DNA from 3 places in the Cytobacillus spongiae genome. Region 1 is predicted to be linked to each of the others. Evidence: predicted binding sites of a transcription regulator. Region 1 holds the regulator's gene; each other region holds the start of a gene.
The links. Region 1 encodes CtsR, which represses protease genes until heat stress. Its sites were predicted from a motif close to ATGGTCAATAAAGGTCAAACA; they were not measured.
Positions count from the first base shown of each region.

Region 1 (10,158 bases):
ATGGAGGATTAGCTCAGCTGGGAGAGCACCTGCCTTACAAGCAGGGGGTCGGCGGTTCGATCCCGTCATCCTCCACCATATATGTTTAATGCCGGTGTAGCTCAATTGGTAGAGCAACTGACTTGTAATCAGTAGGTTGGGGGTTCAAGTCCTCTCGCCGGCACCATTTTTTGTTCAATATGAATAAATATTAATACATTTGTATGTTAATGTTTTTTGAGCCATTAGCTCAGTCGGTAGAGCATCTGACTTTTAATCAGAGGGTCGAAGGTTCGAGTCCTTCATGGCTCACCATTTTCATAATGCGGGTGTGGCGGAATTGGCAGACGCACCAGACTTAGGATCTGGCGCCGCAAGGCGTGGGGGTTCGACTCCCTTCACCCGCACCATTTAGATACGCGGAAGTAGTTCAGTGGTAGAACACCACCTTGCCAAGGTGGGGGTCGCGGGTTCGAATCCCGTCTTCCGCTCCAAAGGTAGTGCCGGGGTGGCGGAACTGGCAGACGCACAGGACTTAAAATCCTGCGGTAGGTGACTACCGTACCGGTTCGATTCCGGTCCTCGGCACCATTTTATAAATATTGCGCCCGTAGCTCAATTGGATAGAGCGTTTGACTACGGATCAAAAGGTTAGGGGTTCGACTCCTCTCGGGCGCGCCATTTCGGGAAGTAGCTCAGCTTGGTAGAGCACTTGGTTTGGGACCAAGGGGTCGCAGGTTCGAATCCTGTCTTCCCGACCATTTTCTAATATAGATCGGGGCCTTAGCTCAGCTGGGAGAGCGCCTGCCTTGCACGCAGGAGGTCAGCGGTTCGATCCCGCTAGGCTCCACCAAAAAAAAATAAAAAATATATTGACTATGCGAAAATGAAATGTTAATATATAAAAGTCGCTTCTCGGCGATGATGATTGTTCTTTGAAAACTAAACGAACCATAACGTCAACGTTTTAAATTTGTTTTAACTATTGAGCTAATCAATACTCTTTTATGGAGAGTTTGATCCTGGCTCAGGACGAACGCTGGCGGCGTGCCTAATACATGCAAGTCGAGCGGATCTTTAAAAGCTTGCTTTTAAAGATTAGCGGCGGACGGGTGAGTAACACGTGGGCAACCTGCCTATAAGACTGGGATAACTCCGGGAAACCGGGGCTAATACCGGATAATGGCTCCTAACACATGTTAGGATTCTGAAAGATGGCTTCGGCTATCACTTATAGATGGGCCCGCGGCGCATTAGCTAGTTGGTGAGGTAACGGCTCACCAAGGCGACGATGCGTAGCCGACCTGAGAGGGTGATCGGCCACACTGGGACTGAGACACGGCCCAGACTCCTACGGGAGGCAGCAGTAGGGAATCTTCCGCAATGGACGAAAGTCTGACGGAGCAACGCCGCGTGAGTGATGAAGGTTTTCGGATCGTAAAACTCTGTTGTTAGGGAAGAACAAGTACCGTTCGAATAGGGCGGTACCTTGACGGTACCTAACCAGAAAGCCACGGCTAACTACGTGCCAGCAGCCGCGGTAATACGTAGGTGGCAAGCGTTGTCCGGAATTATTGGGCGTAAAGCGCGCGCAGGCGGTTCCTTAAGTCTGATGTGAAAGCCCACGGCTCAACCGTGGAGGGTCATTGGAAACTGGGGAACTTGAGTGCAGAAGAGGAGAGTGGAATTCCACGTGTAGCGGTGAAATGCGTAGAGATGTGGAGGAACACCAGTGGCGAAGGCGACTCTCTGGTCTGTAACTGACGCTGAGGCGCGAAAGCGTGGGGAGCGAACAGGATTAGATACCCTGGTAGTCCACGCCGTAAACGATGAGTGCTAAGTGTTAGAGGGTTTCCGCCCTTTAGTGCTGCAGCTAACGCATTAAGCACTCCGCCTGGGGAGTACGGTCGCAAGACTGAAACTCAAAGGAATTGACGGGGGCCCGCACAAGCGGTGGAGCATGTGGTTTAATTCGAAGCAACGCGAAGAACCTTACCAGGTCTTGACATCTCCTGACAACCCTAGAGATAGGGCGTTCCCCTTCGGGGGACAGGATGACAGGTGGTGCATGGTTGTCGTCAGCTCGTGTCGTGAGATGTTGGGTTAAGTCCCGCAACGAGCGCAACCCTTGATCTTAGTTGCCAGCATTCAGTTGGGCACTCTAAGGTGACTGCCGGTGACAAACCGGAGGAAGGTGGGGATGACGTCAAATCATCATGCCCCTTATGACCTGGGCTACACACGTGCTACAATGGATGGTACAAAGGGCTGCAAGACCGCGAGGTTTAGCCAATCCCATAAAACCATTCTCAGTTCGGATTGCAGGCTGCAACTCGCCTGCATGAAGCCGGAATCGCTAGTAATCGCGGATCAGCATGCCGCGGTGAATACGTTCCCGGGCCTTGTACACACCGCCCGTCACACCACGAGAGTTTGTAACACCCGAAGTCGGTGGGGTAACCTTTTGGAGCCAGCCGCCTAAGGTGGGACAGATGATTGGGGTGAAGTCGTAACAAGGTAGCCGTATCGGAAGGTGCGGCTGGATCACCTCCTTTCTAAGGATATTTACATGAAAGTTGACGCTTATGGTTCGTTTAGTTTTGAGAGAGCAATCTCTCTATAACAAACTCTCTTCTTATTATAGAAGAAAGTGAACTTGTTCCTTGAAAACTAGATAATGAAATATAGAAGAAAAAAGAATTACCGAGTAATCGCCAATCTTAAGATTTTCTCTAAACAAGAAATTAGAAGGTTTCAAGACACGAGCAGGTCGAGGAAGCAACTGAGTGAGCACCGGAATGTACTTACGTACATGAGGAGCGGAGCGAAGGAAGCTGACGAAGAGATGCGATGTGTATTGAAAGCTTATAGGTTAAGTTAGAAAGGGCGCACGGTGAATGCCTTGGCACTAGGAGCCGATGAAGGACGGTACTAACACCGATATGCTTCGGGGAGCTGTAAGTAAGCTTTGATCCGGAGATTTCCGAATGGGGAAACCCTCTATCCGTAATGGGATGGAATCCTTATCTGAATACATAGGATATGGAAGGCAGACCCGGGGAACTGAAACATCTAAGTACCCGGAGGAAGAGAAAGCAAATGCGATTCCCTGAGTAGCGGCGAGCGAAACGGGATTAGCCCAAACCAAGAGGCTTGCCTCTTGGGGTTGTAGGACACTCTATACGGAGTTACAAAGGAACGGAGTAAACGAACAAGCCTGGAAAGGCTGGTCAGAGAAGGTAACAACCCTGTAGTTGAAACTTCGTTCCCTCTTGAGTGGATCCTGAGTACGGCGGGACACGTGAAATCCCGTCGGAAGCTGGGAGGACCATCTCCCAAGGCTAAATACTCCCTAGTGACCGATAGTGAACCAGTACCGTGAGGGAAAGGTGAAAAGCACCCCGGAAGGGGAGTGAAAAAGATCCTGAAACCGTGTGCCTACAAGTAGTTAGAGCCCGTTAATGGGTGATAGCGTGCCTTTTGTAGAATGAACCGGCGAGTTACGATTACATGCAAGGTTAAGTTGGATAGACGGAGCCGTAGCGAAAGCGAGTCTGAATAGGGCGAATGAGTATGTGGTCGTAGACCCGAAACCAGGTGATCTACCCATGTCCAGGGTGAAGTCCAGGTAACACTGGATGGAGGCCCGAACCCACGCACGTTGAAAAGTGCGGGGATGAGGTGTGGGTAGCGGAGAAATTCCAATCGAACTTGGAGATAGCTGGTTCTCTCCGAAATAGCTTTAGGGCTAGCCTCATGTAGTAAGAGTCTTGGAGGTAGAGCACTGTTTGGACTAGGGGCCCCCATCGGGTTACCGAATTCAGATAAACTCCGAATGCCAAAGACTTATCCATGGGAGTCAGACTGCGAGTGATAAGATCCGTAGTCGAAAGGGAAACAGCCCAGACCACCAGCTAAGGTCCCAAAGTATACGTTAAGTGGAAAAGGATGTGGAGTTGCTTAGACAACCAGGATGTTGGCTTAGAAGCAGCCACCATTTAAAGAGTGCGTAATAGCTCACTGGTCGAGTGACTCCGCGCCGAAAATGTACCGGGGCTAAACGTATCACCGAAGCTGTGGATTGACATCTACGATGTCAGTGGTAGGAGAGCGTTCTAAGGGCGTTGAAGCTAGACCGCAAGGACTGGTGGAGCGCTTAGAAGTGAGAATGCCGGTATGAGTAGCGAAAGATGGGTGAGAATCCCATCCACCGAATGCCTAAGGTTTCCTGAGGAAGGCTCGTCCGCTCAGGGTTAGTCGGGACCTAAGCCGAGGCTGAAAAGCGTAGGCGATGGACAACAGGTTGATATTCCTGTACCACCTCTTTTCCGTTTGAGCAATGGGGGGACGCAGGAGGATAGGGTAAGCGCGCTGTTGGATATGCGCGTCCAAGCAGTTAGGCCGGTAACGAGGCAAATCCCGTTACCATAAGGCGGAGCTGTGATGGCGAGGGAAATAAAGTACCGAAGTTCCTGATTCCACACTGCCAAGAAAAGCCTCTAGCGAGGAAAAAGGTGCCCGTACCGCAAACCGACACAGGTAGGCGAGGAGAGAATCCTAAGGTGAGCGAGAGAACTCTCGTTAAGGAACTCGGCAAAATGACCCCGTAACTTCGGGAGAAGGGGTGCTTTTTAGGGTGAATAGCCCTGAAAAGCCGCAGTGAATAGGCCCAGGCGACTGTTTAGCAAAAACACAGGTCTCTGCAAAGCCGCAAGGCGAAGTATAGGGGCTGACGCCTGCCCGGTGCTGGAAGGTTAAGAGGAGGGGTTAGCGTAAGCGAAGCTCTGAATCGAAGCCCCAGTAAACGGCGGCCGTAACTATAACGGTCCTAAGGTAGCGAAATTCCTTGTCGGGTAAGTTCCGACCCGCACGAAAGGCGTAACGATCTGGGCACTGTCTCAACGAGAGACTCGGTGAAATTATAGTACCTGTGAAGATGCAGGTTACCCGCGACAGGACGGAAAGACCCCGTGGAGCTTTACTGTAGCCTGATATTGAATTTTGGTACAGCTTGTACAGGATAGGTAGGAGCCTTGGAAGCCGGAGCGCCAGCTTCGGTGGAGGCATTGGTGGGATACTACCCTGGCTGTATTGAAATTCTAACCCACGCCCCTGATCGGGGCGGGAGACAGTGTCAGGTGGGCAGTTTGACTGGGGCGGTCGCCTCCTAAAGAGTAACGGAGGCGCCCAAAGGTTCCCTCAGAATGGTTGGAAATCATTCGTAGAGTGTAAAGGCACAAGGGAGCTTGACTGCGAGACCTACAAGTCGAGCAGGGACGAAAGTCGGGCTTAGTGATCCGGTGGTTCCGCATGGAAGGGCCATCGCTCAACGGATAAAAGCTACCCCGGGGATAACAGGCTTATCTCCCCCAAGAGTCCACATCGACGGGGAGGTTTGGCACCTCGATGTCGGCTCATCGCATCCTGGGGCTGTAGTCGGTCCCAAGGGTTGGGCTGTTCGCCCATTAAAGCGGTACGCGAGCTGGGTTCAGAACGTCGTGAGACAGTTCGGTCCCTATCCGTCGTGGGCGTAGGAAATTTGAGAGGAGCTGTCCTTAGTACGAGAGGACCGGGATGGACGCACCGCTGGTGTACCAGTTGTCTTGCCAAAGGCATCGCTGGGTAGCTATGTGCGGAAGGGATAAGTGCTGAAAGCATCTAAGCATGAAGCCCCCCTCAAGATGAGATTTCCCATAGCGCAAGCTAGTAAGATCCCTGAAAGATGATCAGGTTGATAGGTCAGAGGTGGAAGCATGGTGACATGTGGAGCTGACTGATACTAATCGATCGAGGACTTAACCAAATAAGAAAGCGAAGGCGACTGTACAACTTCGATAGAAGGTAGGAGCCGTAGCTGGACTAGTCAATTCAATGGCATTACCGTAATTCTTTCTTCTATACATTATCTAGTTTTGAGGGAACAAACCTCAAATTAAAATAGTCTGGTGATGAAGGCGAGAAGGTCACACCCGTTCCCATGCCGAACACGGAAGTTAAGTTTCTCAGCGCCGATGGTAGTTAGGGGCTGTCCCCTTGTGAGAGTAGGACGTCGCCAGGCAATAAAAAAAGCAGCTCAAATTGAGCTGCTTTTTTTGTTAATGAACAAATAGCATAAAGCATATACATTCAAACTTCGGATAAATCCTAAAAAAAGTGAGGAAACGTTCAATGAGAGCGTTTCCTCACTTTTTTTGTTAACGTAGATTAACAAACGTGTATCCACTTCACCTTATTGGTATTTAATGGAGTAGTTGCCAAGAGCATTCACTTTAAAAAAGAGCGAACTCTCAGAAACACAAACCGCTCTACCTTTAGAAACTAAATGATCAAATAAAAAACTCCCTGTTCACTCAAACCTATCCAAACAAACAGAATCTCATACTTTTCATAGGTTTGAGAAGCTAAAGAAATGGGAAAATTGAGAAAGAGTTGTTCGTTGCGTTGACTTACATATTTCATGTATAATTAAAGTCAAATATAGTCAAAGTCAGATAGGGGGAGGCTTAGTGAGGAATATCTCTGATATAATCGAGAGCTATTTGAAAAAGGTATTAGAATTGAGCGAGGAAGAAATTGTTGAGATAAAACGAAGTGAAGTAGCCGATAAATTTCAATGTGTACCTTCTCAAATTAATTACGTAATCAATACCCGTTTTACAATTGAAAAAGGATATATCGTAGAGAGTAAACGGGGTGGCGGTGGTTATATCCGAATTATGAAGGTCCAATCTCACGATGCTGCCCACTTAATAGACCAGTTACTATCGTTAATACAAAATCGAATATCACAGAGCAGTGCAGAGAATGTTATATTACGCTTAGTAGAAGAGGACATCATCAATATGAGGGAAGCAAAGATCATGTTAAGTGTAATCGATCGTTCTGTTCTTTATATCGACCTTCCATACCGTGATGAACTACGTTCGCGAATGCTTAAAGCAATGATTACTACTTTGAAATATAAATAAAGCTTGATGGAGAGGTGAAAGTATGATCTGTCAGGAATGTAACCAAAGGCCGGCAACCCTACATTTCACGAAAATTATTAATGGTGAAAAAACAGAGATTCACCTCTGTGAGCAATGTGCTAAGGACACCGGAGAGAAGTTTATGTTTGGCGGAGCTTCTGGATTTTCAATCAATAATTTATTAGCTGGTCTTTTAAATGTAGAACCTGGTTTTTCTCAGGCAAAGCAAGAAGCTTTTAAAAAAGAAGAAATCGTACAATGTGAGCATTGCTCAATGACGTTTCAACAATTTATTAAAGTAGGTCGATTTGGTTGTTCTGGCTGTTACGAGACATTTAAAGAACAACTTAAACCGATATTGAGAAGACTTCACAGTGGAAATTCTTCTCATACAGGGAAAATTCCTAAGCGAATTGGTGGAAGCATTCACCTGAAAAAGAAAATAGATGAGCTAAAAATTGAACTAAAGCATCTTATTAATCAAGAAGAATTTGAAAAAGCAGCTGAAATTCGAGATGAAATCCGCTCTTTAGAAAATAGCTTAAAGCAAGCAAATGAAGGAGGGGAGTAGGGTTGTCATTCGAAAAATTTATAAACCAAGCCATCAGCTCGTGGATGAGTTCAGAAGGTCCTGATGCTGACATTGTCTTAAGCTCTCGAATTCGCTTGGCTAGAAACATACAGCAATATAAATTTCCTACTCAATTCTCAAATGAAGAAGCAAAGGAAATTATTCAATTAATAAAGGAAAAGCTTAGTTCCGGCCTTTTTCCAGTTCCAAATGATATGGAACTATTATTAATGGAAGGTCTACAACCTTTACAAAAAAGAGTATTAGTGGAAAAGCACTTGATTAGTCCTCACTTAGCAGAGGATGCTACACAAGGTGCATGTGTATTATCTGATATGGAAGATATCAGTATCATGATCAATGAAGAAGACCATATTCGTATCCAGTGTTTATTTCCAGGACTTCAATTATCTGAAGCGTTAGATCAAGCTAATCGGATCGATGATTGGTTAGAAGAGCATGTTCATTATGCATTTGATGAGCATATCGGCTATTTAACTAGCTGTCCAACAAATGTTGGAACTGGGCTAAGAGCCTCCGTCATGATGCACTTGCCTGGTCTCGTGTTAACCCAACAAATCAATCAAATTGTTCCTGCAATAAGTCAATTTGGATTGGTGGTTAGAGGAATTTACGGGGAAGGTAGCGAAGCTTTAGGGAACATCTTTCAAATCTCAAACCAAATTACCTTGGGTAAATCTGAAGAAGATATCGTAGAAGATTTGCAGAGTGTTGTGACACAGATTATTTCACAAGAAAGATATGCTCGTGAAGCATTAGTGAAAACTTCCAACATACAATTAGAAGACAGAGTATTCCGCTCCTATGGAATCCTATCTAATAGCAGAGTTATCGAATCGCTGGAAGCAGCGAAGTGCTTATCTGATGTAAGGCTTGGCATAGACCTTGGATATATTAAAGGTCTATCTAAAAATATTCTTAATGAGCTGATGATATTAACTCAGCCAGGATTTTTACAGCAATATGCAGGTGGTCCGTTGCGGCCACATGAACGGGATATCCGTCGTGCGACTTTAATAAGAGAAAGACTAAAAATGGAAGATAACGAGTAGGGAGGATGAAAATATGATGTTTGGACGCTTTACTGAAAGAGCTCAAAAGGTATTAGCATTAGCCCAGGAAGAAGCTATTCGATTAGGACACAATAATATTGGCACTGAACATATTCTGCTAGGGTTGGTTAGAGAGGGAGAAGGAATTGCAGCGAAAGCTTTATATGCACTAGGTTTAGGCTCTGAGAAAATTCAAAAGGAAGTTGAAAACCTGATTGGACGTGGTCAGGATACCTCTCAGTCCATTCACTATACACCTCGAGCGAAAAAAGTAATTGAGCTTTCTATGGATGAAGCTCGTAAGCTAGGTCATTCTTACGTAGGAACAGAGCATATTCTTCTCGGTTTGATTCGCGAAGGGGAGGGTGTAGCTGCTAGGGTGTTAAACAACTTAGGGGTTAGCTTAAATAAAGCTCGCCAGCAAGTACTACAGCTGCTTGGAAGCAGTGAATCTGCCAATCACCAAGGTGGAGCGGCAGCAAATGCAAATACGCCCACACTTGATAACTTAGCACGTGACCTAACGGCAATTGCCCGAGAAGGCAGCTTAGATCCTGTTATTGGTAGAAGCAAAGAAATCCAAAGAGTGATTGAAGTACTAAGTCGCCGTACGAAGAATAATCCAGTATTAATCGGTGAGCCTGGTGTAGGGAAAACGGCAATTGCAGAAGGATTAGCTCAACAGATTGTCCAAAATGAAGTTCCTGAAATTCTACGTGATAAGCGAGTGATGACGTTAGATATGGGAACAGTGGTTGCAGGAACGAAATATCGAGGAGAATTTGAAGATCGCTTGAAAAAGGTGATGGACGAAATTCGTCAAGCTGGAAACATTATTCTTTTTATTGATGAGCTACACACACTAATCGGTGCAGGTGGAGCAGAGGGTGCGATTGATGCGTCAAATATATTAAAACCATCTCTTGCACGCGGGGAGCTTCAATGTATTGGAGCGACTACTCTAGATGAGTACCGGAAATATATTGAAAAGGATGCAGCACTTGAGAGACGTTTCCAGCCAATTATGGTAGATGAGCCATCAAGTGATGAATCCGTTCAGATATTAAAGGGATTAAGAGACCGCTACGAAGCGCATCATCGTGTGTCGATTACAGATGCAGCAATTGATGCAGCAGTCAAGCTATCCGACCGATATATCTCTGATCGCTTCTTACCTGATAAAGCGATTGATCTTATTGATGAAGCAGGGTCAAAAGTACGTTTACGTTCATATACAACACCACCTAATTTAAAGGAGCTTGAAGTGAAGCTTGAAGAGGTTCGCAAGGAGAAGGATGCCGCTGTTCAAAGTCAAGAATTTGAAAAAGCTGCTTCTCTAAGAGATTCAGAGCAACGTCTTCGTGAACAATTAGAAGATACGAAGAAAACTTGGAAAGAACAGCAAGGGAAAGAAAATACCGAAGTAACGGTAGAGGATATTGCGCATGTGGTTTCTAGCTGGACGGGTATTCCAGTTTCAAAACTAGCTCAAACTGAGACGGATAAGCTGCTAAAGCTTGAAGATATTCTCCATTCACGTGTAATAGGACAAGAGGAAGCGGTAAAG
Region 1 covers NZ_CP089997.1:101,583-111,740, forward strand. The annotation lists tRNA gene LS684_RS00500 (tRNA-Val) at 3-78, shown strand; tRNA gene LS684_RS00505 (tRNA-Thr) at 91-166, shown strand; tRNA gene LS684_RS00510 (tRNA-Lys) at 219-294, shown strand; tRNA gene LS684_RS00515 (tRNA-Leu) at 305-389, shown strand; tRNA gene LS684_RS00520 (tRNA-Gly) at 399-473, shown strand; tRNA gene LS684_RS00525 (tRNA-Leu) at 482-570, shown strand; tRNA gene LS684_RS00530 (tRNA-Arg) at 584-660, shown strand; tRNA gene LS684_RS00535 (tRNA-Pro) at 664-740, shown strand; tRNA gene LS684_RS00540 (tRNA-Ala) at 757-832, shown strand; rRNA gene LS684_RS00545 (16S ribosomal RNA) at 984-2,534, shown strand; rRNA gene LS684_RS00550 (23S ribosomal RNA) at 2,850-5,782, shown strand; rRNA gene rrf (5S ribosomal RNA) at 5,921-6,037, shown strand; gene LS684_RS00560 (CtsR family transcriptional regulator) at 6,486-6,947, shown strand; gene mcsA (protein-arginine kinase activator protein McsA) at 6,970-7,518, shown strand; gene mcsB (protein-arginine kinase McsB) at 7,521-8,591, shown strand; gene clpC (ATP-dependent protease ATP-binding subunit ClpC) at 8,605-10,158, shown strand, end outside.

Region 2 (10,158 bases), 590 kb from region 1:
TGGTCACAAAGCAAAGGCATTAGAGGTATACCCAAAATCCGGGAACATCACGACGCTTGAAAGACAGTATTTAGAAGGTACAGCCACTACCTTACAGTTTGCTTTTGACATTGCGAAACGCTTGCAAAAAGAAAATGAAGAATCGATTTTATATACATGGTTTTCCGTATTTCTCGAAATGGCCAATCAAGAGCAGCAATGGAATAATCCATCTGCGTGGGCGGCAGCAACAGAATATGTATGGTCAAAGTCGGAGCATGTCAAACAAACGCAGCAAACGGTAGCAGCTAAGTTTGGAATTTCGACATCCACCCTACAAAAATATGTAAAAATGGTGAATAAACACCTATAGTCAAGCAGATTTTTGGACTATAATTCCTTTCTTTAATACTATAAGGGTAGTAAGGAAATAGTAAAAAGTATAATCCATTTCGAGGATATACGGCAAAGGAGCGAACCGATATGACTGAAGAAAAAATATATGATGTGATCATTGCTGGTGCAGGTCCAGCAGGGATGACTGCAGCTGTTTATACATCTCGTGCCAACCTTTCTACTTTAATGATTGAACGTGGAGTACCAGGTGGACAAATGGCTAATACAGAAGAGGTTGAAAACTATCCAGGATTTGATCATATTTTAGGACCAGATCTTTCGACAAAGATGTTTGATCATGCTAAGAAATTTGGTGCAGAATATGCATACGGAGACATCAAAGAAGTAATTGACGGGAAAGAGTATAAGACGGTAGTGGCAGGATCTAAGCAATATAAAGCACGTGCCGTAATCATTACTACAGGTGCAGAGTATAAGAAAATTGGTGTACCAGGGGAAAAAGAACTAGGTGGTCGCGGAGTTTCTTACTGTGCAGTATGTGATGGAGCATTCTTTAAAGGGAAAGAGCTTGTTGTAGTAGGTGGAGGAGATTCTGCTGTAGAAGAAGGTGTGTATTTAACACGTTTTGCTTCTAAGGTAACCATTGTTCACCGCCGAGACGAGCTACGTGCTCAAAAAATTCTTCAGGATCGTGCATTCGACAACGAGAAAATTGATTTCATTTGGAGTCATACAGTAAAGAAAATTAATGAAAAAGACGGAAAAGTAGGCAGCGTCACATTAGTATCCACTGAAAATGGGGAAGAGCAAGAGTTTAAAACGGACGGTGTATTCATCTACATTGGAATGGTTCCTCTTTCTAAACCATTTGCTAGCATAGGGATTACCAATGAAGCTGGATATATCGAAACAAATGACCGTATGGAAACGAAAGTGGCTGGAATTTTTGCAGCAGGAGATATTCGCGAAAAGTCACTTCGTCAAATTGTAACAGCAACAGGCGACGGTAGTATTGCTGCACAAAGTGTACAGCACTATGTAGAGGAATTAATGGAAAGCTTGAAATAATTGTTTGATTGTTGGACTGCACTCATGTATGTATGAGTGCAGTTTTTGTTCGCCTAATAGAATAGTTTTTCTGAAAAATTATGGTTGAAGTGATTAAGAAATATAAAACAGTGAGCATTTTTACAAAAAGTCATTCCCTTTTAATTATCCTGTAACAGTAGTGAAATAAAGATAGGTTATTATATAGTTAGAAATTGACCCCCTTTTAAAGATATAATCCTTTGTTCGCACAGGTACCCCCTGTGCTCTTTTTTTACCCAAATTTGTCTTAGTCCTATTCGTTGTGACGAATGACTAAAAATAGTATAATGATAAGAATTAAAATAATTAGGTCTCTTCGTGAGATTACATAGATAAATGAAGCAAGATGAGGTGAATAGACTTGCAACGAGTGACGAATTGCGTTTTGTTAAAGGACGATAAAGTGTTATTGCTACAAAAGCCAAGAAGAGGCTGGTGGGTAGCGCCTGGTGGGAAAATGGAGCCAGGGGAATCAGTTAGAGATTCGTGTATTCGGGAATTTCGTGAGGAGACAGGCATATATTTAAGAAATCCGAATTTAAAAGGGATATTCACCTTCATCATCAAAGAAGGCGATCAAGTGGTCTCAGAGTGGATGATGTTCACCTTTTTCACAAAAGAAGCGGATGGAATCAACTTGAATGAGTCTGAAGAAGGCACGCTGTCTTGGCATTCTTGGGAGGACATGAAGAATTTACCTATGGCACCAGGTGATTATCATATATTAGATTATATGATCCATGGAAACGGAATCATTTATGGAACCTTCACATATACACCAGATTTTGAATTAATTAGCTATCGATTAGATCCAAGCTAAATGCGAATACCAAGGGGGAAATAACAATGAGTATAGGTTCGAATAGCGATACTCAAATGGTCGTCATAACTGGAATGTCTGGAGCTGGAAAAACTGTAGCCATCCAAAGCTTTGAGGATTTAGGATTTTTCTGTGTTGATAATCTTCCTCCGACGTTATTGCCTAAATTTCTTGAACTGATGAAGGAATCTGGGAATAAGATGAATAAAGTTGCATTAGTAATGGATTTGCGAGGCAGAGAGTTCTTTGACCATTTATTTAAGGCGTTAGATGATCTTGCTGAAACCTCATGGGTGACACCGCAAATCCTTTTCTTAGATGCAGATGATTCAACACTTGTTAGAAGATACAAGGAAACTAGACGCTTCCACCCACTTGCACCGTCAGGGCTTCCTCTTGAGGGCATTAAGCTTGAACGAGAGCTGCTAGAGGAATTAAAGGGAAGGGCACAGCTCATTTACACTACTTCAGGAATGAAGCCACGAGAATTACGGGAGAAAATTCTAAATGAATTCTCGATGAATAAAAAAACGATTTTCACAGTGAATGTCATGTCCTTTGGTTTTAAACATGGGATTCCTATTGATGCTGATTTAGTGTTCGATGTACGATTCTTACCTAACCCACATTATATTGAGCATATGAGGCCGAAAACAGGCTTGGATGAAGAAGTTTCAACATACGTGTTAAAGTGGAACGAAACGAATAAATTCCTCGAAAAGGTTACGGACTTACTGAGCTTTATGCTTCCTCACTATAAGAGGGAAGGAAAGGCGCAGCTAATAATTGCGATTGGGTGCACAGGTGGTCAGCACCGATCGGTCGCTTTGGCAGAGCATATCGGCCATCATTTTGCAGGTGACTACCACACTTGTATTACCCACCGTGACATCGAGAAAAGAAAGGATCAACAGAAATGACAAGGATTAGACAGCCTAGAATTGTCATCATTGGTGGCGGAACAGGGCTACCTGTACTATTGCGAGGGTTAAAGCAATATCCAGTGGATATTACGGCCATTGTAACAGTTGCTGATGATGGTGGTAGCTCGGGGCGATTAAGAGAAGAGCTTGATATTCCTCCTCCAGGAGATATTCGCAACGTGCTAGCAGCCTTATCCGATGTTGAACCATTAGTCGAAGAGATGTTCCAGCATCGATTTTCATCTTCTAATGAATTAGCAGGTCACTCTTTAGGGAATTTAATTCTTGCTGCGATGACATCCATTACAGGTAACTTTACGCATGCAGTGCAAGAAATGAGCAAAGTGTTAAATGTAAGAGGGAAGGTCTTACCTGCTGCTGAAAAAAGTGTCGTGTTACACGCAGAAATGGAAGATGGATCGATTGTATCAGGTGAATCAAAAATTCCATATTCGGGCAAACGAATTAAGAAAGTTTTTTTAACACCTAAGGATGTTCGTCCACTGCCTGAAACCATTCATGCCATTCGACAAGCAGACCTGATTATTATTGGCCCAGGAAGCCTATATACAAGTATATTGCCAAATTTACTAGTACCTAAGCTTGGGAATGAGGTTTGCCGCTCAAGTGCCAAGAAGGTGTATATATGTAATTTAATGACACAGGCAGGTGAAACATTAGATTTCACTGCTAGTGACCACGTTCGAGCGATTTATGAGCATATGGGATGTGCATTTATTAACACCATACTTGTAAATAATGAAGAAATTCCACAAGTAATACAGGATCGCTATAGCGAAGAGCTGGCAAAACCAGTTATTTATGATCTAAACCGCCTATACGAGCTAGGTTTAGAAGTGATATTCGGTGAAATTGCGAATCTCGAGAATGAGGTCATTCGCCATGATACAAATGAAGTGGCAAGAATTTTATATTCTTTGCTATTAAATGAAACTAATAAACGTTTTAAAGCGTAATTATAGCTGTGCAAGCGTTTGTCTATAGGGGGTGAAGGGGTGTCTTTCGCTTCAGAAACAAAAAAAGAACTGACAAATATTGATGTGAAAGCATGTTGTGGAAAAGCTGAATTGTCCGCATTGATTCGAATGAATGGCTCACTTTCTTTTTCTAATCGAAATCTAGTGGTAGATATTCAAACGGAAAATGCGGCTATTGCTAGACGAATTTACACGTTAATTAAAAAATACTACAACATCCAAGTGGAACTCCTAGTTCGAAAGAAAATGCGGTTGAAGAAAAATAACGTTTATATCGTCCGCATCGCACAAGAGGCTAGAGAAATACTGGCTGATTTGAAAATTATTGGTGAAAGCTTTGTTTTTACACATAATATTTCAAGTGATTTGGTAAAAAAGAAATGTTGTAAGCGCTCTTATTTGCGAGGAGCCTTTTTAGCAGGGGGATCTGTGAATAACCCTGAAACCTCTTCCTATCATCTTGAAATTTTCTCACTTTACCAGGAGCATAATGAAGCCTTAAGTGAATTAATGAATAACTTCGGGTTAAATAGTAAGACGCTTGAACGAAAAAAAGGGTTTATCGTTTACTTAAAAGAAGCAGAAAAAATAACAGAGTTCTTAAACATCGTAGGTGCTCATAGTGCTCTTCTTCGCTTTGAAGATATTCGGATTGTCCGAGATATGAGAAATTCGGTCAATCGACTCGTTAATTGTGAAACAGCTAACTTAAATAAAACGATAGGTGCTGCTCTGAGACAAGTGGAAAACATTCGCTATATCGAAGAATCCGTGGGACTTCATATTCTGCCAGATAAGCTAAGGGAAATCGCCGAGCTTCGCGTTACCTATCAGGATGTCACCTTAAAGGAACTAGGGGAGATGGTGTCTGGTGGTACGATTAGTAAGTCAGGGATTAACCACAGGTTAAGAAAAATTGATGAAATGGCAGAGAAGCTTCGCCGCGGGGAGCCTATCGGATAAATATAGTCAAATAGGAGGGAACAGGAAAATGGTGGAGAAACAGGTGGAAGTAAAGCTAAGAACGGGATTGCAAGCTCGTCCAGCCGCTCTATTTGTACAAGAGGCCAATCGTTTTTCATCTGATGTATTTCTGGAGAAAGATGGGAAAAAGGTGAATGCGAAAAGTATTATGGGGTTAATGAGCTTAGCGATTAGCTCCGGCTCGGTTGTGAGCCTAATAGTCGAAGGTAGCGATGAAGAAGAAGCTATAGAAGCACTAGTCACTTATGTTCAGCAAGAAGGATAAAGAGAAAAAGCACCTAGCGCAATAGGTGCTTTTCTGCATGTAAAAGCCTCCAAGATCATCTCCTGGAGGCCTGAATGTATCTTATTTCTTCTCGTCTAATAAGTTGCGCGTAATAATATGATCAACTAGGCCGTATTCCTTCGCTTTTTCAGCCGTCATGAAGTTATCACGATCTGTATCCTTCGCAATAACATCCATAGGTTGACCTGTACGATCCGCAAGAATTTGGTTTAGCTTTTCACGTAAGAAAAGAATGCGTTTAGCTGCAATTTCGATTTCAGTTGCTTGCCCTTGAGCACCACCAAGTGGCTGATGAATCATAACCTCAGCGTTTGGAAGAGCATAACGCTTTCCTTTTTCACCAGCTGCAAGTAGGAATGCTCCCATAGAAGCAGCCATCCCAATACAAATCGTTTGCACCTTTGGTTTAATAAATTGCATCGTATCATAAATTGCCATCCCTGCAGTGATGCTTCCACCTGGGCTATTAATATAGATGGAAATGTCCTTTTCAGGGTTTTCAGCTTCTAGGAATAATAATTGAGCAACAATGGAGTTGGCAACGTTATCATCAATAGCACTCCCAAGCATAATGATGCGATCTTTCAGAAGACGAGAGTAGATATCGTATGCACGCTCACCACGGTTTGTTTGTTCAATAACTGTAGGAATTAAATTCATCAGATTTCCTCCTTTAAAATAAGAGTATAACGTCTAATTCGGTAATAGATGTTGCTTGTATGTACTCTAATGATACACGGATGGTCAATAAAGGTCAAACAAATCACTCACCAATTTTTCATCTCTAACCATCATACCCCGGAAAGTCTCCTTCTAAACGAGAAACCCTCCAAAAGGAGCATCATTTTCTAGGTCATTCGAAAATAAAATAAGTGGTAGCTGACCTTTTCACCGCAGAGTATTTTACGGAAAATAGCTAAATTAGAAGAGTGTATTCAGAACTAGATGCTCCCAACCCGTTTACACTTTTCTTATCATATGTAAGCGTATCATATAAATATGCCACGTACCTACAGATAACACTCTATATGAGACCGTTGCGAATTTTTGATTGGGAGCAGCTGGACAATGAGGGTGTTGAGAAAATTGGAGGAGAATGACATGCCGAAGCAAATCGTTACAACTGCAGTAGAAGCATTAATTGACCAATTCAAGATGAAATCAGAAGCTGACAGCTACCTATTCTTTCGTTACCTCGAAGAAATGTGTGACAGAACAAATGATGAAGCATACATTTTAACTGACCTTCCCTTATTAGCTAACATCCTACTAGAAAAAGACATGCGATGCTTGATTGATTTCATTGCACTATACGACTTTAAAGCTGCTCAGCAGCTAGAACTTCTTACATGAAAGGACGAAGTAAAGCTTACTCGTCCCATCCCGCGGGTATTGACAATTTAGCGCAATCTTAGTATTATGGTGTAACGTCAAGAGTGACCCAAAATGCTTGACGTTAACACAATTTGCCCTCGTGGTGCAACGGATAGCACGTAAGATTCCGGTTCTTAAAATGGGGGTTCGATTCCCTCCGAGGGCGTAAATAGGACGAATACAAAACACCCCTTCATGCTGGATATCCAGCATGAAGGGGTGTTTTTTTACTAGATAGAAAGATGGAGATCCGTAACATAGTTTGATAAATCCGCAGGAACCACTGAGAAATCCGCAGCTTTTTAGAATCAATCCGTATGTAAGCCAAAACCTATCTAGGACTTTGATCTAGTATAGAAAAAATGCACATCCTCTCTTCTAATAAATAATTTCCGATCATGAGAATATAAATACTAACAATCTACTTGTAGTGAAATGATTTTCTGCCAGCATGTCAATTTATTTCCATACAACATTTGGGCGGCTTATTGTAAAATGAGGGGAGGGGGAATGTTAGATGAATTTAAAGGCCGGGTTGTATCAACAGCAGACACTGAAATTAACGATGACACAAGAGCTAACTCAGGCAATTGCACTGCTACAATATTCCACTCAAGAGCTTACTTCTTTTTTAGAGAATAAAGCACTCGAAAATCCCCTACTTGAAATTGAAACAGGCCATATTACGGCGATGGATCCACGAAAAGACCAGTTAAAATTGAATCGGATGAAACCCGAAAAGGATAAACAAAGCTGGATCGAACAAATAGGGGCAGAGGTTCACACCTTGTCTGAGTATTTACTCTCACAACTAACAGATCAACAAATTACTTCATCTGAGAACAAAATATACGATTATCTTATTCATAATCTAGATGAAAACGGTTACTTGTTAATTGGTACGAAGGAATTGATGGAGCATTGTGGGCTAACCAGTGAATTGGCAAGCGAATATATAGATAGACTTCAACAGCTGGAGCCTGTTGGAATTGGTGCTAGGTCTCTTCAAGAGTGCTTACTATTACAAGTAAAAGATTATGGCTATGACTTAGCAGAAGTCATCCTTGAAGAACACTTCGAAGCATTTGCTGATCGTAAATGGAAACCATTAGCGAAGCTTCTAGGGGTCGATCTAAAGGAAATTCAAGAAGTCTTTGACTACGTTCAAACTCTAGATCCACGGCCGGCGTCTCGATTTCAGACGGAAAAAGCATCATATGTGGTTCCCGATGTCGTCATCAAATGGGATGGAGAGTCGTTTGCCGTTAGTATTTTTGATGAGCTAATTCCGAAAATAAAATTTAACACCACGTATTATCAGAAGTTTTCAAAACACGAAGACCAACAGGTTAACCGATTTTTAAATGAAAAGCAGCAGGACTACCATTGGATATTAAAAAGTCTTGAACAACGGAAAGAAACGCTCACAAATGTCTCGATGAAAATTGTTGAGAAGCAGTCGAATTTTTTCATTAAAGGACCCTCACATCTCAAACCAATGACGATGAAGGAAATAGCTGATGAATTAGAAATTCATGAATCTACGGTTAGTCGTGCTGTAAGGGAGAAATATGCGCAGACCCCATACGGTACGTTTGAGTTAAGGTCCTTCTTTAGCAGCACGATACAGACAACCTCTGATGAAAATACATCTTCTCAGCAGGTAAAGAACGTCATTCAAAGACTTGTAGATAAGGAGAATAAACAAAAACCACTTTCAGATCAGCAGCTAGTGAGTATTCTGAAAGACGAAGAAGGAATCGTTGTGTCTAGGCGTACGATTGCGAAGTACCGTGATCAGCTAGGGATACCGTCCTCCTCCAAGCGAAAGCGATACGAGTAATAAAGGGGCGTATACAGATGAATACCATCATTAAATTATATACACGTCAAGGATGCCATCTATGTGAGCAAGCTATGGAAATCCTCGTAGATCTCCAGAGTGAGGTTCCTTTTGTAATTGAAGAAGTAGATATTGAAAAAAGTGATGATCTAACGGAGCGCTATGGATTAATGATACCCGTCGTAGAATGGGACGGTGAAGAGATTCAGTATGGACAGGTTGACAAAATGTTCATATATGAAGCGCTTACAACAAAAAAGTAGGTTATTTAAGTTGAAAAGCCACTTCACTCCTGCTAGAATGAACTTGTAAAGCGGGAGTGATTTTTTTTGAAGTGAGTGGGACATAATATGACTTAGCGGGACGATTATTGCCCAACTATAAAAAGGAGATATTATGAATGCACTCATTACTTGATATACAAAAAAGATTATTACCTGATTTGCTTTCTGTTATGCAAAAGCGGTATTACATCCTTCATTACATTTCCATCATGCAGCCTGTAGGAAGACGGAGCTTGTCGTTAAGCCTTGGTTTAACTGAACGTGTGCTGAGAGGTGAGGTCGAATTTCTAAAAGACCAAAATCTCCTTTCAATCGCAACAATTGGAATGAGCTTAACCAATGAAGGACAGCAGCTCCTTGAAAAGCTAGAAGGCATTATGCGAGATGTGACAGGTGTTAACGAAATGGAGCAGCAGCTTCAAAAGCAATTAGGAATCAAGAAGGTTGTTATCGTTACTGGAAATAGTGATGAATCTCCTTGGGTTAAAAATGAACTCGGTAGAGCAACAGCGAGTTGCATGAAAGCCTTGCTTGATGGGGAAAATATCATCGCAGTAACTGGGGGCTCGACAATGGCAGCTGTAGCAGAAATGCTAAACCCAGAGCTAATAGAAGGCAAAAAATTGTTATTTGTTCCTGCTCGAGGTGGAATTGGTGAGGATGTCAAAAATGAAGCAAACACGATTTGCGCGAATATGGCAGAAAACACCGCATCCAAACATCGCGTACTTTACGTACCAGATCAAGTAAGCAAGCAAATGTACGATTCATTTATGAATGAACCAAACATCATTGACGTTTTAAAATTAATTAAAGCTGCTAGCATGGTGCTTCATGGGATTGGAGACGCTATAACAATGGCAGAACGTCGAAAAACGAGCATAGAAGATATTTCAAAGCTCCAGCAATTAAATGCTGTTGGTGAAGCATTTGGTTATTATTTTAACGAAGCTGGTGAGGTAGTCCATAAAGTTCATACTGTAGGACTACAATTAAAGGATTTAGAGCATATTGAACATGTATTAGCAGTTGCAGGTGGAGCTTCGAAAGCGAAAGCGATTCGGGCTTATCTGAAGAAAGCACCTCAATCAACCATATTAATTACAGACGAAGGTGCAGCACAAAGGTTGTTACAAGGGTAACCCCTTAATATAAATATTATCCCTACCCACTTAAAGGAGGAAAAAATCATGGCAGTAAAAATTGGTATTAATGGATTTG
Region 2 covers NZ_CP089997.1:3,606,575-3,616,732, reverse strand. The annotation lists gene LS684_RS18325 (tetratricopeptide repeat protein) at 1-352, shown strand, start outside; gene trxB (thioredoxin-disulfide reductase) at 463-1,404, shown strand; gene LS684_RS18315 (NUDIX hydrolase) at 1,787-2,245, shown strand; gene rapZ (RNase adapter RapZ) at 2,272-3,165, shown strand; gene LS684_RS18305 (gluconeogenesis factor YvcK family protein) at 3,162-4,145, shown strand; gene whiA (DNA-binding protein WhiA) at 4,185-5,129, shown strand; gene LS684_RS18295 (HPr family phosphocarrier protein) at 5,158-5,415, shown strand; gene clpP (ATP-dependent Clp endopeptidase proteolytic subunit ClpP) at 5,497-6,096, opposite strand; gene LS684_RS18285 (hypothetical protein) at 6,538-6,789, shown strand; tRNA gene LS684_RS18280 (tRNA-Arg) at 6,905-6,976, shown strand; gene rpoN (RNA polymerase factor sigma-54) at 7,328-8,653, shown strand; gene LS684_RS18270 (glutaredoxin family protein) at 8,671-8,916, shown strand; gene LS684_RS18265 (sugar-binding transcriptional regulator) at 9,054-10,079, shown strand; gene gap (type I glyceraldehyde-3-phosphate dehydrogenase) at 10,128-10,158, shown strand, end outside.
Region 2: clpP (ATP-dependent Clp endopeptidase proteolytic subunit ClpP) is a predicted target of CtsR. The motif match lies at 6,177-6,197, and genes of this name have one in related genera.

Region 3 (10,158 bases), 1.3 Mb from region 1:
GCTCTGCAATAACTCCAAGAACTGGTGCACCTATAACAACTGAGCCTTGGTTAAATACCATCCTCCAGCTTGCCATTCTACCATGGAATCTTCCTTCAGTTGAAATTTGCTGAACCGTTTGAAAAAGCACTCGTATCCATGTCGTACCAGCACCGATTACCATTAATCCAACACCAGCGACAAAAATGTTTTGAGCAATGACCAATAAACAAATTCCTATACCCGAAAAAAATAATGCATATGTACCAAAACGTCCCCTAGTCCGCTTGATAAATTGGACCGCGATCATCCCTGCTAAAATACTTCCGATTGAAACCGATGCATCCAAAAGTCCGTATGTTCCGCTCCCTTTTTCTAAAAAAGAATACGTATAAACAGATAATAACCCTACAGTTGAATGTAACGTTAATTGACCTACAAACATAATGAAAAAAAGTTTGTATAATAACCGATTTCCCCTTAAATAATTTAATCCTTCCAAAAGATCTTGGAAAACATTTTGAACGAAAGGACCTCTTCTACTTACAGAATTAACCGGAAATGATGGGAGAAATATAAATAACAAACCAGCAACCAGAAATAAACATCCATTAAAGCTTAATGCAATAAATGGCGAGAGTATAGCAAGAAGGAACCCCCCTAATGATGCACCTAATAGCACGCCTGTCTCCCCTACCGCTCCTGCAAAACTATACACTTTAGTCAATTGATCATATGGAAAAATTTCAGCTGCAAATGCTTGAACAGATGGTCTAAAGAGTGATCCAGACAATTGAACCATCATGTGTAACCCAAAAAACATCCAAATTTTAATCCCAGTTAAACTCCATAACATTAAAAAAAGTCCAACAATTACTGTAATGAGCCATACAGATAGAATTGTTAGCTTCTTTCTTGAAAATCTGTCTACTATGACTCCAAAAAATAAATTCACTATTAAACCAGGTAAAAAACCGAGCCCTACAAAAATCCCTGTTAGTGCGGCATTTCCTGTTTCTTCAAATAAAAGCCAGGAAACAAGAATAAAGTGAAAACCTGTTCCAAATGAGGCTAATAACATTCCAATTAAATAAACTTGTAATCTTAGCTTTTCAGGGTTATTCATCGTTTTTTTCCTCTATCAACAATTAATGGTTTGTAATTACACCTCAATTTTATTCGACAAAATCCTTATTATTTCCTTTTTTCGTTAAATGGTTTCATCCACAGTAATACTATGAACACAATACTAATGTATCCAAACAGGGGATATAAATAGGCTAATAACGTACTATAATCAATTAAACTAATAAAAAATGTGACTACAAATATACTGCACACGGTCACAATACTAGGAATATTCACGTATTTTCTTATTTGTCTTTCAAGGCCAAACACATTCCCGATTACAGATGTGAAGATTTCCCCATAAATAACAATGACAAAAATCCAATAAAATCCAGATGCTAGATTTTTCATGACAACTGCCATCGGAATTTCATATACCTCTAGATTTGGCAGCATAATTAGAGTTATGTGACTAGATATTAAGATAATTGTTAGAAGGATTCCCCCAATGATTCCACCCCATTTGATGGTTTGATCATGTTTAATTTCTGTAGCAATTGGAACTAACACGGCTTGAGCTAGCGCTAAATTTAATGAAGTATATGAAAATGGTGCAATAACAGATTTCCAACCATCCTCTGCATACGGGATATACAATAATTGATCAATAAAATTCGGTAACTTTATAGAAAGGAACATCAGAAAGAAGCTAAACATTATCATTAAAGGAACGACGAACGTATTAACAGCAAACAATCCTTTTGTGCCAACAAACATAACGATAATCGCAAGTCCGATCGTCAAGAACACCCCAACAGATTTTGTCAGTCCTAGCTGTTCCTCAAAAACAGCTCCAGCTCCAGCTAACATAACTGCACATACTCCAAGAAGCATAAAAAGCATTAGAAAATTAATGGTCGTACCAAAGAACCTTCCGAATAAATGTTCATTAAATTCTTGATATGAAGTGGCACCAATATGTGCAGATATTCTCATAAGCTTAGAACCAAGAAATACCATTATATAACCGCTCATCAATATACTCACTAGTCCTATAAAACCAAAGCGAGTAAAAAATTCTACGATTTCTTTTCCTGTAGCAAACCCTGCACCAACTACTGTTCCAACATAAACAGCAGCAATTTGAAAGGCAGCGCCCCAGTTCGTTTTCATATCAATTCCTCCTTCCTTTTTCAATATATGTATAGTAGGACAAACAAAGACGAGCTTTTTTCCAAAGAAAAAATAGGAAGCACATCCAAAAACAAATTACTTGAAAGTCAAAAAAGGTCAAATTATAATAAAGTCAAAGATAGTCAAAGTCAAAAACTGACTGGAGGATAATGATATGCTTTGCGAAAAATGTAATGAACAACAAGCTACTATTTCATTGACACTTAAATTAAATGAACATAACCAGCAATCTATGCTTTGTGAGAGCTGCTATAGAGAGGAACGCCAAAAGATTGGTTCTACATTAGGAGGGCCATTCCATCACTCACAAGGCTTTGGGCCATTCCCTATGGAGGAGTTTTTTAAACAAATGAATCAGAAGCAGCAATCCCCCCATCATCAACCAAAGTCAACTAAAGGGGTGGATGGTTTTATCGGACAATATGGAAGAAACTTAACACAGATGGCAAGAGCAGGTCTGATAGACCCTGTAATAGGCCGAGATGATGAAATCAGTCGAGTAATTGAAATTCTAAATAGACGTGGTAAAAATAACCCTGTATTAATTGGTGAACCGGGTGTAGGAAAGACAGCCATTGCTGAAGGACTGGCATTGAAGATAGTTGAAGAAGAAGTTCCTAACAAATTAAAAGGGAAAGAAGTATACCTTCTTGATGTAGCATCACTAGTTGCCAATACAGGTATTCGTGGACAATTCGAAGAGAGAATGAAGGTTTTATTGAATGAATTACAGCAACGGAAAAACATCCTATTATTTGTAGATGAAATTCACTTATTAGTTGGTGCTGGATCTGCAGAAGGGTCAATGGATGCCGGAAATATCCTTAAGCCCGCCTTAGCAAGAGGAGAGCTTCAGCTAGTTGGAGCTACTACATTAAAAGAGTACAGAGCGATTGAAAAAGATGCAGCACTTGAAAGAAGATTCCAACCTGTCCAAGTTAAAGAGCCAACTATAGATCAAGCGTTCGAAATCCTAAAGGGATTAAGACAAAGATACGAGGATTTCCACCAAGTATCTTTCTCTGACGAGGTCCTTAAAGCATGTGTATCACTATCAAACAGATACATTCAAGATCGCTTTTTACCAGATAAAGCAATTGATCTCATGGATGAAGCTGGCTCAAAGGTGAATCTGTCATTAGCCACTCCATCTACTGAAGAGATTGGAGAACGGTTAAACGAACTTTCCAAACAGAAGGAAGCTGCCTTAAAAATTGAGAAGTATGAAGAAGCTGCAAAAATACGTGAAGAAGAATTGAAGCTAGAAAAGGTTCTACAAACAGGTTGCAAAACGAACCGTCCTTCGGTGCAAGTTGAACTGATTCAAGATATTGTTGAGAAAAAGACAGGGATTCCTGTAGGAAAGCTACAGACAGATGAACAGCATAAGCTGCAAAATCTTGAAAAAAATCTAGCAGCAAAAGTGATTGGACAAGAACAAGCTGTACAAAAGGTAGCCAAAGCGATTAGACGAAGTCGGGCAGGCCTAAAGTCAAAGCATCGCCCTATTGGTTCCTTCTTATTTGTCGGACCAACAGGCGTTGGAAAAACTGAATTAACAAAATCTCTCTCTAAGGAATTATTTGGATCAGAAGATGCCATGATTCGTTTAGATATGAGTGAATATATGGAGAAGCATGCAATATCAAAGTTAATCGGTTCTCCCCCTGGTTATATTGGACATGAAGAGGCTGGACAACTGACTGAAAAAGTGAGAAGAAATCCTTATAGTATCATTTTACTTGATGAAATTGAAAAAGCTCACCCCGATGTACAGCATATGTTCTTACAGATTCTCGAAGATGGTCGATTAACAGACAGCCAAGGCCGGACAGTAAGCTTTAAAGATACGGTTATTATCATGACTAGTAATGCTGGCATTGGTCATCGCACGCTACAGGTTGGCTTTGAGAAAAACAATGCACTAGAAGAATCAAGTATCCTTAAGGCCCTTGGAAACTTCTTTAAACCAGAATTTCTTAACCGTTTCGACAGCATCATTGAGTTTAAGTCATTAGAAAAGCCACATCTAATACAAATTATTGATTTATTGTTGAAAGAGTTAAATAACTCTTTATATGATAATGGGATCACATTGACTTACACAGATGATGTGAAAGAAAAACTAGCTGAATTAGGATATCATCCTAGCTTCGGCGCTCGCCCATTAAGAAGAGCTATTCAAGAGCATTTAGAGGATCCAGTTACTGATGTAATTATAGATGACCCTAATGCGAGAAACCTTCAAGCGACACTTCACAATGATCAAATTATTATTAAGAAAGCCTAAGGATATCTACTATTTACTAGAGACTATACACAAACTTGAAACTAGTATCGAGTTTGTGTATAGTCTTATTCTTTCTCATTAAAGGAAATGGCTCCACTAGCTACATAGTCGTATGGTGGAATTTAGAAAAAAAGAAATTCTTTTTAATTCGACAATTATTGACTTTTCCAGTGAAAATTAAACACCATTCCATGCTAACCTATGATATGATTTACTATAAGAAATGAAATATATGGAAGGTATAGTAGAATGGATAAATCTGCCCTTATTCAAAAGAGAAACCATTTATTAATTGGATTGTTTTGGTTTTTATATGTAGCTGATACCCTCTTCTATACAATCGTGGATCAGAATCTTGATTTGTTATGGCCACCGGTCGGTCTTATCCTTTGTATAGCGATTACCCTTCTGTATAAAAGGCTTGAACTACATCCTGTTCTAATAATGGTTCTTTTGATCAGTTCATTATATGCCTATTTATTTTATATTAATATACAGTACCCATATCTAATAAATTATATATTCTTAGTCTTTGGTGTTATTATATCTGCGTTCTACCAAAGTCTTTTTGCATTAGCTTGGTCAAGCAGTTTAGCAATCGCGTCCCTTCTATACTTTTCCGTCACAAATGGGGAACGAATTGTCTCTTTAATTGGAACGGAAGATTTCCCTTATTTTATTTTATTGACACTATTTACAACCATCGTTTTATTTTTCATGATAAAATACGCAAATGCTCTGTGGGAAAGAGCGTACCTTAAAGAACAAAAAGCAAAAGAAGATCTCCAATCTAAGCAATCCTTTATTGAGAGCTTCTTCAAAAATAGTAAAGACGCCATTGTCGTACTAGATTTAGACCTTACAATTATTGAACAAAATGACTCTTTCGTTGAAATGTTTCAATTATTCTCTAGTGAGAAAATCACTCAAATCATTACACTTGAAAACGGAGAATTAGGTGAAGCTTTGCAAAGAGCAAAACGAGGAAAAGGTTCTTCCAATGTTCCTTTAAAGTTATTCGAAAAGTTTATTGAAGCAACCATATCTCCTGTCTATAACCAAGAAGCTGAGATTTTTGCGATCTCAATGAGTGCCAGGGATCTTACTGAGAAGTTAAACCTAGAAGAATATGTAAGAAACTCTGAGAAATTAAAGGTAACAGGTGAAATTGCTGCTGGGATTGCTCATGAAATCCGGAATCCTTTAACCGTTATTTCTGGGTTCATACAAATGATGAATGAACAGGAGAAAGCGTTTGGACCATACTATCCTATTATCCAGTCAGAAATATCGCGAATGAACGCTATCATTAGTGAATTCCTCCTATTATCAAAGCCCAATAACGCTGAGCTTAGTCCAGTTAATGTATCAGAGCTTATCAATGAGGTCGTTCTTTTATATCAGTCACAAGCACACCTTAAAAATGTAGAAATCATTCAAATGATTGCCTTACAGAATGACATGATACTAGGTGAAGGAAATCAATTAAAACAAGTGTTAATCAATGTCTTTAAAAACGCGTTTGAAGCTTTACCAAACGGAGGTCAAATTCTGTTAACCTGCAGAAAAACAATTAACCAATATGTTTCTATTACTATTGAAGATACGGGAAATGGAATTCCAGAAGATGTTGTTCATAAGATTGGCACCCCATTCTTTACAACGAAATCAGCTGGGACTGGCTTAGGAATTATGATAAGTAAACAAATCATTGCCCACCATAAAGGAACGTTTACAATTGAAAACAGCCCAAACCGAGGAGTTAAAGTTGAAATTTTATTACCTCTTGTTCGAGCTTAAGTAATGAGGCTGAGACATAACTAAATGACTCCTTCTCAAAGACGAACAATGACTTGATTAAACTAGTTAGGTTGTAAAAACAAGTTCGTTCCACCTGCGCTGCAGACACTCGCTTTCCGCGGGGAGGAACATAAGCCTCCTCGCTAGGCTTTGGAGTTTCAGACTTTCCTCTATTTCCCTTAGTAGTTGAGTTCTTCTGCTCCATTCCACTATTTTTTCAAATTTGATTTCCGAACAAACAAAAATACCCGAACGAGTAAAAGGAGATAACTCCTTTTACTCGTTCGGATAGACCATTGACTGAAATACGTATATCCCAGCCTCTTTGTTTTATCCCACAAAACCCTCAACATTTTTTTTAATTTTCTACTTTTTGGTCAATACCAGTTACTATTCCAATTCAAATTAAAAATCACTGGAAATAAAATTCATTCTTCTTCGAAATCGAAATGTAACCATTTCTAGAGTATGTAATCAAAAAAATAAATCGTTCATTACAGTTTAAAAATGAAACTTTCTATTGTTTACATTAAAATATGAATATATTACAGAATAAAAAGCGAGGTATCATTATGAACTTTTTAACAAGGTTTAGTTTGAAGAATGCATTTGCCGTGTTTATCATCTCGTTCCTTTTGATTTTAGGCGGCTTATATTCATTCTCTAAGCTAAAAGTGGATCTTCTTCCAAACATAGAATTTCCACAGCTTTCAATTGAAGTCATATACCCTGGGGCATCCCCTCAGGATATTAATGAGCAAGTAACAACAGAGCTTGAAACGAAGTTAAAGGGCATTGAAGGCGTAAAAAAAATGCAGAGTTCTTCATTTGAAAGCATTGCTATTATCAATCTGGAATTCCCATTTAATACAGATATGGATGATGTGGAGCAACAAGTAAATGGATATATTAAAGATGCACAATTGCCTGATACTGTTCAAACAAAGGTGAACCGTTTTTCTTTTGGTACCTTTCCTATTTTTAACATTTCTTTATTTGCCAAAGGAGACACCAATCTTCAAGCATTACTTGACGATGATATCATTCCAGAGCTAAATAAGATTCAAGGAATTAATAGTGTGTCAGTTGGTGGAAAAACAGAAGAGCTTCTTCAAATCACCGTAGATAAAGAAAAAGCTGCAAACTTAGGATTATCTCTTAGTCAAATTCAAGAACAGATTAATCAAAAGCAATTATCCTTCCCTGCTGGAAACCTAGACGGGAAAGAATTAAAAATCCCAGTTCGTGTAGTTGAAAAAATTGATGTGATAAACGATTTAAAAGATCTAACGATCACTTCTAGTTTTAATCCATCTGCACCACCAGTCAAACTGAAGGATATTGCAAAAATTGAAGAAATCACAGAGAAAGCTGAAATCACCAGGTTTAATTTAACAGACTCTTTATCAATGGCCATTACGAAAAAACAAGATGCAAATACAGTAGAAGTAGCAGATAAAGTGTTAGAAACATTTGAAACCTACAGTGATCAATTAGATTATGCTATTGGTTTTGATTCTGCAGAAGGAATTGAGAAGTCTGTTGAAACCTTGGTTAAAGAAGGATTACTTGGAGCTTTATTTGCATCTGTTGCCGTACTGATATTCTTAAGGAATTTCAGAGCAACCATTATTGCAATTATTTCCATCCCACTCTCCTTACTTGTCTCATCGATTTTCTTAAATCAATTAGACATCTCCCTTAATATTATGACATTAGGGGGAATGGCCGTGGCTGTTGGTCGTGTAGTTGACGATAGTATTGTTGTAATAGAAAACATCTTCAGGCGAGTCCGAAAGACGAACTCAGGAATGTCAGATGAATTGATCCAAGATTCAACAAGGGAAATACTTAAGGCAATTACATCATCAACCATTACAACTGTTGTTGTGTTTTTACCTTTAGGATTTGTTGGTGGAATTACAGGAGAATTCTTCTTACCATTTGCCTTAACTATCGTATTTTCACTTTTGACTTCTTTAATCGTAGCCATCACAATTGTACCGATATTAGCAAAATTTTCTTTTAAGAAGGTTCCTAAAGAAGAAAAAGAAGATGGAATGCAAAGAGCTTATGGAAAAACCATTTATTGGGCTCTAAACCATAAGTTGCTTGTCTTAGTTCTTTCACTATTTACATTAGTTGGTTCAGTTGCACTTGTCCCTCAGCTAGGATTTACATTCATTCCAAATGAAGAACAAAAGCTTCTAGTTGCAAGTGTTGAACTTCCATCCTCTACATCTATCGAGCGTACGAATGAAGTCTCGTTAGAGCTTGAGGAAATGTTTGATCAACTAGATGAAATTAAGGAAGTAACAGCTGGGATCGGAAGTCGTGACTTCCAAACTGGATTAAAAAGACAAAACCAAGCGAACTATTTTATTAGCTTGAATGAAGATGTTAAAGTAGCCTCTTTCATTGAAGAGCTTCAAAAGGACATGGAGGAAATTACTTATAAGATCGAGCCAGATGCAAAACTTGGGATTCAAGAGCAATCAACAGGTGGTCCTCCTTCAAATAACAATGTAAATATCGATCTATACTCAACTGATCTCCAAGCATTGCAAGAAGCTTCAAAGAGTGTTGAAGAGTATATGTTAAAGCAAAAAGACCTGAAGTACGTATCAAATAACTTTTCAGAAAAGCAAAAGCAAGTTGTCGTAGAAATTGATTCAGAGAAGTCAGCTACATTTGGGGTTTCAGGATTCCAAATTTTAGGAACGATTAGTGATCAAACAAAGCCTGTGAACGTTGGAACATTAACATTAAATGAAGTAGACAGAAATGTTCAACTTTCCTATAACGAATCCGCTACTTCGGTAGAAGACTTAAAGTCTCTTACGATTTTCACAGCAAAAGGTCCTGTCCCAATTACTGACCTTGCAGAAATTCGAGAGGTTGATAATTTCACTTCCATCCAAAAGCTAGATGGTAAAGTGTTTGCTCAAATATCTGCACAAATTAACTCTAATGATATACGTACCGTAACAACAGAAGTAATTGATGGAGTTAAAAACGATGTAGAACTACCTGATAACGTTACATTCGAAGGTGGCGGTGGGAGTGATGAAACAGTCGAAACCTTCTATTCTCTAGGATTAGCTATGATTATCGCTATTGGACTTGTCTACCTAACCATGTTAATTACATTTGGGCAAGCAAGAATTCCATTTATTATCCTTTCATCTCTAATCTTTGTACCCATTGGTTCATTACTTGGCTTGTTCCTAGCTAAAGAACCGATGTCTGTTAGTGTAATGATTGGATTGCTTATGCTTATTGGTATTGTTACAACAAATGCGATCGTTTTGGTTGATCGCATTGGGCAAAATCGCGAGGAGAAGGAAATGAAGATACGCGAAGCCTTGATTGAAGCTGGAAAGACGCGCCTTCGCCCTATCCTTATGACTGCATTTGCGACAATAGCTGCTCTATTACCATTGGCATTTACGACCTCTTCAGGAACATTAATTTCCAAAGGGCTTGCTATTACCGTAATTGGGGGACTAACATCATCCACATTATTAACCCTTATACTAATACCGGTTATTTATGAGATGTTCTTCTTTAAGCAAGTGAAGAGAGAAAAATAAAAGCAAGGCCATTTGGCCTTGCTTTTATTTTTCTCTCAAATTACTTTACAAGCTCTTATCATTAACTGATTGTAACCAGCTTTCAATTTCACCTACGACGGACTCTACGCATCCCTCTTCAAATGGAGAGAGTAAGTTAGCCTCTTTTACAAGTTCTGTAAACGGAAGGCTGCCCCCTAGCTTACAAAGCTTCAAATAACTCTCCCAAGCCTTTTCTCGATTATCTCTTGAAAT
Region 3 covers NZ_CP089997.1:1,365,446-1,375,603, reverse strand. The annotation lists gene LS684_RS07030 (MFS transporter) at 1-1,105, opposite strand, end outside; gene LS684_RS07025 (YkvI family membrane protein) at 1,174-2,220, opposite strand; gene LS684_RS07020 (ATP-dependent Clp protease ATP-binding subunit) at 2,396-4,531, shown strand; gene LS684_RS07015 (ATP-binding protein) at 4,781-6,331, shown strand; gene LS684_RS07010 (efflux RND transporter permease subunit) at 6,904-9,924, shown strand; gene LS684_RS07005 (M3 family oligoendopeptidase) at 9,970-10,158, opposite strand, start outside.
Region 3: LS684_RS07020 (ATP-dependent Clp protease ATP-binding subunit) is a predicted target of CtsR. The motif match lies at 2,324-2,344, and genes of this name have one in related genera.